One region of the Rhodovulum sp. MB263 genome, then DNA from elsewhere that is predicted to be linked to it. Evidence: riboswitches for the same ligand, from Rfam matches in the RefSeq annotation. Region 1 holds a riboswitch; the other holds the start of a gene.
What was found. A riboswitch is a leader RNA that binds a small molecule or an ion and turns the genes downstream of it on or off. The one in region 1 is predicted to bind thiamine pyrophosphate.

Region 1 (4,206 bases):
GACTGGCCGGCCGGGGGCTCTGCGCTGCGCCGCCGTTTCGACTGAGCCAGCGGCGCCACGGCGCCTTGCGGCAAAGGCGTGGCCGGGGCGACGCTCAGCCCCTCGGCAGGCCGACCCCGCTTTGCCTCGGACCGGTTGCGCCCCCCGGATGCCGGGGGAAGGGCTCTGCCATCCCCGGAATGGCCCCGCTAGCGCTCATGCCGCTCTCCAGGCACCGGCCAGCGCACGGGCGGCATCCTCGGGATCGGGGGCGGCCGAGATCGCCGAGACGACGGCCATGCCGGCCGCGCCGGCCGCCTTGAGCGCGCGCGCATCGGTGGCGCCGACGCCGCCGATGGCAACGCAGGGCAGGGGGCTCGCCGCCGCGATCCGCGCCAGCCCGCCGAAGCCAAGCGGGGCCGCGTGATCGGGTTTGGTGGCGGTTGCCCGCACCGGCCCGACGCCGAGATAATCGACGACGCCCGCAGGTATCGCCCCGAGCTGTTCCATGGCTTCGACCGACAGGCCCAGAAGCCGCCCCGGCCCCAGCGCCCGGCGCAGCGCCAGCGGGTTGCCATCGGACTGGCCGACATGGAGCCCGTCCGCGCCCGAGGCCAGCACCACGTCGAGCCGGTCATTCACGATCAGCGGAACGCCGCGCCGGGCCAGTTCGGGTTTCAGCGCGCGCGCCAGCGCGATCAGCGCCTCGTCCCCGGCCTGCTTGTCGCGCAGCTGTACCATGGTCGCGCCGCCCCGGACCGCGGCCAGAACCAGGTCGGCCGAGGCGCCGTCGGGGGTCACGAAATAGACCGGAAGCCTGTCGCGGGTCATGCCGCGCTCACCCGGGCGCCGCGCTCGAGCGTCTCGGGCGTCATCGCATGAAGCGCGTCGATCAGCGCAACTGCGAAGCTGCCCGGCCCGGACGCGCCCCTGGCCGCCTGTTCGCCCGCCAGCCCGAAACAGGCCAGCGCCGCGACGGTGGCCCCGGCCCGGTCGCCGCCGCCCGCGAGGAAGGCCGCGACCAAGGCCGTCAGCGAACAGCCGAGCGCGGTGACCTTGGGCATCAGCGGATGGCCGTTGGCGATGCGCCAGGCGCGGGTGCCATCGGTGACGTAATCGACCGGCCCGGTGACCGCGACCACCGCCCAGCTCCGTTCGGCGAGCGCGCGCGCCGCGGCCTCGGCCGCCTCGACGCTGTCGGCGCTGTCGGCACCCCGGCCGCGTGCCTCGACCCCGGCCAGCGCCAGGATCTCGGAGGCATTGCCCCGGATCACCGTCGGCTCGAAGGCCATGAGATCGCCGCAGAGCGCCTGCCGGTAGGCGGTGGCGCCGACCGCGACGGGGTCGAGCACCCAGGGCAGCCCCGCCGCCCGCGCGGCACTTGCCGCGGCCCGCATCCCCGTCGCCCAGCCGGGCGAGGGCGTGCCGATATTGATCGAGAGCGCCTGCGCCAGCGGGGTGAACTCGCCGGTCTCCTCGACCGCATGCAGCATCGCCGGCGAGGCGCCTGCCGCCAGCAGCACGTTCGCGGCGACGTTCATGGCGACGAAATTGGTGATGCACTGCACCAGGGGCGCGCGTGCCTGCATCGCGGCCAGATGTTCTGCCGGCGTTCGAATCGGGTGGCCTGAGTGGTCTGCGGGGGCGGGCATCGCGGTCCTCCTTGGGTGGCGGACGGGCGCATCGGTCCCGTCGGGACGCGGCACGCGACTTCCTCCGCCAGCATGATCTGGTTCAGGTTCTAAGGGTGCTTCTCAGCCCGGATCGCTCCGGACGCCCCTGTCACGGCCGCCAGAAAACCACGTCCTTGCGCGGATGGAAAGTCCTCTGGCGGCGGCGGTGGCTTGCCAGCGCCGAAGGCGGCTGCCAGAAGGCGGACAGGCGGCAGGCCCGGAAAGGGTGCAGCCAGACAAGAACGGGGCGAAAACGGCGCGAAGGAGCCAGGGATGACAAGGCGCGAGGCGGAGGCCGGGGGCGGCAGGCGCATGCCTGTCCGGGGTCGGCGGGGGCTGCGATGACGCCCGCGGCGCGGATCGCGGCGGCGGCCGAGCTGCTCGATGCCTGGCGCGGCGGCGCGCCGGCCGAGAAGCTCCTGACCACCTGGGCGCGGCAGAACCGCTTTGCCGGATCGAAGGACCGCGCCGCGATCCGCGATCATGTCTTCGATGCGATCCGCTGCCTGCGGTCCTTCGCGGCGCTGGGCGGGGCCGCGACCGGACGCGGGCTGATGCTGGGGATGCTGCGCGCCGCGGGCACCGATCCCGGAACTGTCTTCACCGGTGCGGGCCATGCCCCGGCGCCGCTCGGCACCGAGGAACTTGCGCCCGGGCCTGCGCTTGCCGATCTGCCCGAGCCGGTCGCCTGCGATTGCCCCGAGGCACTGGAAGGGCTGCTGCGAGAGAGCCTCGGCCCCGATTTCCGGGCGGTGATGGAGCGGCTCCGGCAGCGCGCCCCGGTCTTTCTGCGGGTCAATGCGCGCCGGAGCGATGCCGCGGCGGCCATGGCGCGGCTGGCCGGGGAGGGGATCGAGACCCGGCCCCATCCGCTTTCGCCCACCGCGCTGGAAGTGGTGGCGGGCGCACGCCGGGTGCATCTGTCGCGCGCTTTCGCAGACGGGCTGGTCGAATTGCAGGATGCCGCCTCGCAGGCGGTGGCCGACATGATGCCGCTCGGCGAAGGCGCAAGGGTGCTCGATTATTGCGCGGGCGGCGGCGGCAAGACGCTGGCCATGGCCGCGCGCGGGGGCGCCCGGCATTTGGCCCATGATGCGGCGCCGCAGCGGATGCGCGATCTGCCCGCCCGGGCCGAACGGGCCGGGGTTGCGGTGCACTGTCTCGACGCGGCCGCGCTGAAAGGGGCGGCGCCCTTCGATCTGGTGCTTTGCGATGTGCCCTGTTCGGGCAGCGGCGCCTGGCGCCGGAGCCCGGAGGCCAAATGGCGGACCACGCCTGCCGATCTGGACCGGCTGACCGCGCTTCAGGCCGGGATTCTTGATCGTGCGGCCGGGTTGGTGGCCCCGGGGGGGTATCTGGGCTATGCGACCTGTTCGCTGCTTGCCGCCGAGAATGCTTCCCAGATCGGCCGCTTTCTTGCCGCCTTTCAGGGCTGGAGGCTTGTCTCCGAACGCCGGCTGACGCCGCTTGATGGTGGCGACGGGTTCTATGCCGCAGTCATGCAGCGCCCGGGCTGAGCGGCGGCGAAGATCTGCCATCCTCCGGGGTTGGGCGGCTCTGTTAACCACGGGTTAACACCTGTGGAGAAAGAGTGGGCGAAATCGTCCTGCCGGGAGGTTCTCTTGCCGCGTCTCATGCCTGTTCTGCTATCTGTCCGTCGCTCGGCCGCGGCCTATGCCGATCGGGCCTGGGCGGCGCTGGCCCTTGGCATCCTGCTATCGGGCGCGGCCTGGACCTCGCCCTGGCCCTTGTTTTTCGCGCCGCTGCTGACGACGGGCCTCACCCTGTGCTGCCTGGCCGCGCTGTTGCGGATCCTGGGGCGCCCGGTCTCGGATATTCCCTCCGACAGGCTGAGGCGGCTTTGCGCCAGCGCGCCCGGCGCCACGCTGGTCACCGATGCCGAGGGGCGGGTTCTGATCGCCAGTCCCGAGGCACAGCGCCGGGTCGCGGCGGTGCGCGGCCAGCCGGTGTCCGATGCGCTGCAGGCCCTGTTTGCCGATCCCCGGCGTGCGGTCGGCGATCTGATCGCGGCCGCCGCCAGGGGGCTGCCCGCCTCGGCCCGGCGCTCTCTGGCCTCCGGGCCGTTGCAGGTCGGGGTCGAGCGGGCGGGCTCGGGCCTGTTCCTGTGGCGCTTTGATGCCAGTGCGACCGATGGGGTCGAGATCGCGTTGCCGATGGTGCGGCTCGATCCGGCGGGGCGGCTTTCGGCGATCAATGCCGCCGCCCGCGGGCTGGTGGGCCAGAGCCACGAGGCGGTCGCGGCGCTTCTGGCCGGGGCCTCGGAAGAGACCGACGAGGTGGTGGTCGAGACCCCGGAAGGCCCGAGCCGGCGCCGCCTGCTGCAACTGCGCATGGCCGATGGCGGGCGTGAATTCTATATCCTGCCGCGCCGCTCGGAGGCCCGCGTCGCCGAGGCGCCCGAGGGCTTTCTCGATGCCTTGCCGGTGGCGCTTCTGCAGCTCGATGCCGATGGCACGGTGCGGCTGTCCAATGCCCGGGCGGTGCGGCTCTTGGGGGGCACGCCGGACGAGGCTCTGAACCTCTGCGACCGGCT
Region 2 (4,206 bases), 1.7 Mb from region 1:
TCGAAGATCCAGAACAGCCCGAGGCTGAGCGCCAGCAGCAAAAGGGCGGCGGCGGCGGCGCTCTCCATCCGGTAGGCCGTCATCAGCCCGTAAAGCTGCAAGGGCAGGGTGGCATGGCCCGGGTCTGAAAACAGCGCGATCACCCCCAGATCGCCCATCGACAGCGCCGCCGCCAGTCCGAGCGTGAAGCCGATGGGCCGACGGAGGCGCGGCAGCAGCATCAGCCGGAGCCGCGCGCGCCCGGTCATGCCGAGGCTGTCGGCGAGGCGGCCATGGCCGCGTTCGGCCTCGGCCACGGCCGGCACCAGCGCACGCAGCGCGAAGGGCAGGCTCATCGCGGCATTGACGGTCGCGGTGACCGGCAGTGCCAGAAGCCTCGGATCGGCCAGCGGGAAGAGCAGGATGAACAGCCCGGTTCCCATCACCAGAGGCGAGGCGGCGATGGTGAGCGTTCCCGCCGCCTGGATCGTCCGGCCGGTGAGACCGCCGAGCCGGTCGATGGCGATGGCCATCGGCAGCGCCAGCGCCAGTGTCAGCGCGGCCGAGCCGAGCGCCACGGCCAGCGAGCGCAGTGCCGCGGCATAGACAGAGGCGGGCAGGCCGGGCAGGCCCGGCAGGCCGCGCAGCGCCACCATGGCAAGCGGCAGGATCAGGAACAGCGCGGCCAGCGCGAGGCAGGCCATGTCCTGCAGCCGCAGCCAGCGTCCGTCCGGCCCGATCTGCGGCACGGGTCTGTCGAGCCCCGGGCCGAAGGCGCCCGGCACCGCGATGGCGAAGGCAACAAGTGCGGCCGCGACCGAGATCCCGACCTGGATCAGCGCCAGCCAGGCGGCACGGCCCAGGTCGAATTCGAAGCGGAAGGCCTGATAGATCGCCAGCTCGACCGTGGTTGCGCGGGGGCCGCCGCCCAGCGTCAGGGCGACCGCGAAGCTGGTCAGGCAGATCAGGAAGACGACGAGGAATGTGCCGGGCAGGACTTCGCGCAGCATCGGACGCTCGAGATGACGAAAGCGGTCGGCGGGGCCGAAGCCGAGGGCGGCCGCCAGCCGGAACCGTTCGGCCGGGATCGCGAGCCAGCCCTGCAGGACCAGCCGCGTGGCAAGCGGCAGGTTGAAGAAGACATGAGCCAGCACGACGCCCCCGGGTCCGTAGATGTCGACGGGGCCCAGTCCGAGCGGCGCGAGCGCGGTCGACAGAAGGCCGCTGCGGCCGAAGACGGCCAGAAGTCCCATCACCGCGACGATGACCGGCAGGATGAAGGGCGCGCCCAGAAGGGTGATCAGCACGCCCCGGCCCGGAAAGCGGCGCCGGGCCAGCGCCCGGGCCACCGGTACCGCCAGCAGACTGCTGAGCGCGGCCGAGGCGAGCGCCTGGAGAAGCGTGAAGCGCACCGCCGCCAGATCGGCGGCGCCAAGCCCGGCCCCGCCCGGCTCGGCGCGCCAGGCCACGGCCAGGATGGTGCCGAGCGCGAGCGTCAGCGCCAGTGCGGCGGTGCCGATCCCGATCCCGGTTGCAGTGCCTAGCGGCTGAGCGCGTCGCGCCATTCGGCGAGGGCCTCGTTCCGGATCCGCGCGGCCTCGTCCGGGGGGAAGAGCAGCGCGGTATCGGGCTGGATCAGGGTCTCGAAGCCCGCCGGCAGCCCGGCTTCAGGCGTGGCTGCGGGATACATCCAGTTGGTGGTGGGGATCGCTGCCTGGAACGGCTCGCTCAGCATGAAGTCGAGGAATTGCCGCGCCAGCTCGGGTTGGTCGGACGAGGCCAGGATGCCGGCCACCTCGATCTGCAGGTAATGGCCCTCGTCGAAGCGCGCGGCGGCCTTGGTATCGTCATCTTCGGCGATCAGGTGATAGGCGGGCGAGGTGGTGTAGGACAGCGCCATGTCGGCCTCGCCGTCGATGAACAGGCCATAGGATTCTGTCCAGCCCTTGGTGACGGTCAGGATATGCGGCGCAAGCCCTTCCCAGATCCCGGGTGCGCGGTCGCCATAGGCGGCCTTGATCCAGAACAGGAGCCCCAGCCCCGGGGTCGAGCTGCGCGGGTCCTGGATCACGATCTTCAGATCCCCTGGCGCGGCGATCAGCGCCTCGAAGCTCGTCGGCGGCTCGGCCAGCCGGGTCCTGTCATAGACGAAGGCGAAATAGCTCCAGTCATAGGGCAGGAACAGCGGGTCGTCCCAGGCGACCGGCAGGTCGAGCCGGTCGGGGTCCTGGCTATGGGGCGCGAACAGCCCGGTTTCGGCGGCGGCTGCGGTGAGGTTGGTGTCGAGGCCCAGCACCAGATCGGCCCGGCTGCGCGTGCCTTCGAGCCGGAGCCGGGCCAGGAGCGCCGCGCCATCGCCTGCGGCCACGAAATTCAGCTCGCAGCCGCATGTCGCCTCGAAAGCGGCCTCGACGATCGGGCCGGGGCCCCATTCGGCCACGAAGCTTTCATAGGTGTAGATCGTCAGCACGGGCCGGTCTTCCGCGGATGCGGGCAGGGCGGCTGCGGCGAGAGCCGCTGCAATGAATGGGATACGCATGGTCCTCCTCCAAAGATGGGGGCGGACGGGCAAGGGTGGAAATCTGTCCAGGGGCCTTCCCTCCGCCGGTTCTAACCGGGTCAGGTTCAACGGGTTTGCGGGTTGCGCATCTCAGCCCCTGTGGGCACCCCGAGGTGAGCGCAACGCTAGCGCCCCGGTCCCGGCTTCGCAAGCCAAACCCCCAGCCAAACACCAAGCCAAACCCCTTGAGAGGCGGACCTCCGGCGGGTATGCCCATGGGCCAAAGGAGATCGCCCCATGAGCCTGAACACCTTCGGCCATCTGTTCCGCGTCACCACCTGGGGCGAAAGCCACGGACCCGCGCTTGGCGCGACGGTCGACGGCTGTCCGCCCGGCATCGCGGTCGATGTGGCGATGCTGCAGCACTGGCTCGACCGGCGGCGGCCCGGCCAGAGCCGCTTTACCACCCAGCGCCAGGAGCCCGATGCCGTCGAGATCCTGTCGGGCGTGTTCGAGGGACAAAGCACCGGCACGCCGATCCAGCTCATGATCCGCAATACCGACCAGCGCTCGAAGGATTACGGCGAGATTGCCCGGAGCTTCCGGCCCGGCCATGCCGACATCACCTACTGGCAGAAATACGGTATCCGCGACTATCGCGGCGGCGGCCGCTCCTCGGCGCGCGAGACCGCGGCCCGGGTCGCGGCGGGCGGCGTGGCGCGGGCCGCGCTGGCGGCGCTGGTGCCGAACCTGAAGATCACCGGCTACATGGTGCAGATCGGTCCCCATGCCATCGACCGCGCCCGCTTCGACACCGACGAGATCGAGCGCAATCCGTTCTGGGCGCCCGACAGGCTGGCGGCCTCGGAATGGGAAGGCTATATCGACGCGCTGCGCAAGGCCGGCAATTCGGTCGGCGCGGTGGTCGAGGTCGTGGCCTCGGGCGTGCCCGCGGGGCTCGGCGCACCGATCTATGGCAAGCTCGACACCGATCTGGCGGCCGCGATGATGAGCATCAATGCGGTGAAGGGCGTCGAGATCGGCGATGGCATGGCGGTGGCCGCGCTGAGCGGGGTCGAGAATGCCGACGAGATCACCATGGGCCCTGACGGGCCGGTCTATGCCTCGAACCATGCCGGCGGCGTTCTCGGGGGCATCTCGACCGGGCAGGACGTGGTGGTCCGTTTCGCGGTCAAGCCGACCTCGTCGATCCTGACACCCCGGCGGAGCGTCACTGTCGCGGGCGAGTCGACCGAGGTGGTGACCAAGGGGCGCCACGACCCCTGTGTCGGCATTCGGGCGGTGCCGGTGGGCGAGGCGATGATGGCCTGCGTCCTGCTCGATCATCTGCTGCTGCATCGCGGCCAGATCGGCGAAAGCCGGGGCCGGATCGGCTGACCTGATCGCGGCCTCGGGTGGCGGTTTCCTTTGCAACGGGCGCCCTCCGGGGCCGCCCGTTTTCTGTTCTCTCGCGTCGCAGGGCCCGGCCTAGCCGCGGCCGCGCCAGAAGAACTCGCGTCCGAAGGAATACAGCACGCCCGAGCTGAACAGCACGCAGAGCAAGCCGACGATCTCGAGCACGCCGCCGATCCAGGACAGCAGCGGCCATTCGGGCAGGAGGCGGCCGACGGCCACCATCACGAGGCCCGCCAGCCCGAGCAGGGCGAAATCGCGCGCCATCGCGGCAGGGCTTTTCCAGCCCAGCGTCTCCAGCATCGAGAGTTTCG

Region 2: it holds a riboswitch for thiamine pyrophosphate, as region 1 does, so the genes downstream of both, thiB (thiamine ABC transporter substrate binding subunit) here and thiM (hydroxyethylthiazole kinase) in region 1, are expected to answer to the same signal.

Annotation. Positions count from the first base shown of each region.
Region 1 is NZ_CP020384.1:1,599,935-1,604,140, forward strand. It holds gene B5V46_RS07570 (M1 family metallopeptidase) at 1-45, shown strand, start outside; gene thiE (thiamine phosphate synthase) at 196-810, opposite strand; gene thiM (hydroxyethylthiazole kinase) at 807-1,631, opposite strand; TPP riboswitch at 1,674-1,770, opposite strand; gene B5V46_RS07585 (RsmB/NOP family class I SAM-dependent RNA methyltransferase) at 1,994-3,169, shown strand; gene B5V46_RS07590 (ATP-binding protein) at 3,287-4,206, shown strand, end outside.
Region 2 is NZ_CP020384.1:3,758,936-3,763,141, reverse strand. It holds gene B5V46_RS17585 (ABC transporter permease subunit) at 1-1,544, opposite strand, end outside; gene thiB (thiamine ABC transporter substrate binding subunit) at 1,520-2,518, opposite strand; TPP riboswitch at 2,559-2,660, opposite strand; gene aroC (chorismate synthase) at 2,777-3,877, shown strand; gene B5V46_RS17570 (hypothetical protein) at 3,968-4,206, opposite strand, start outside.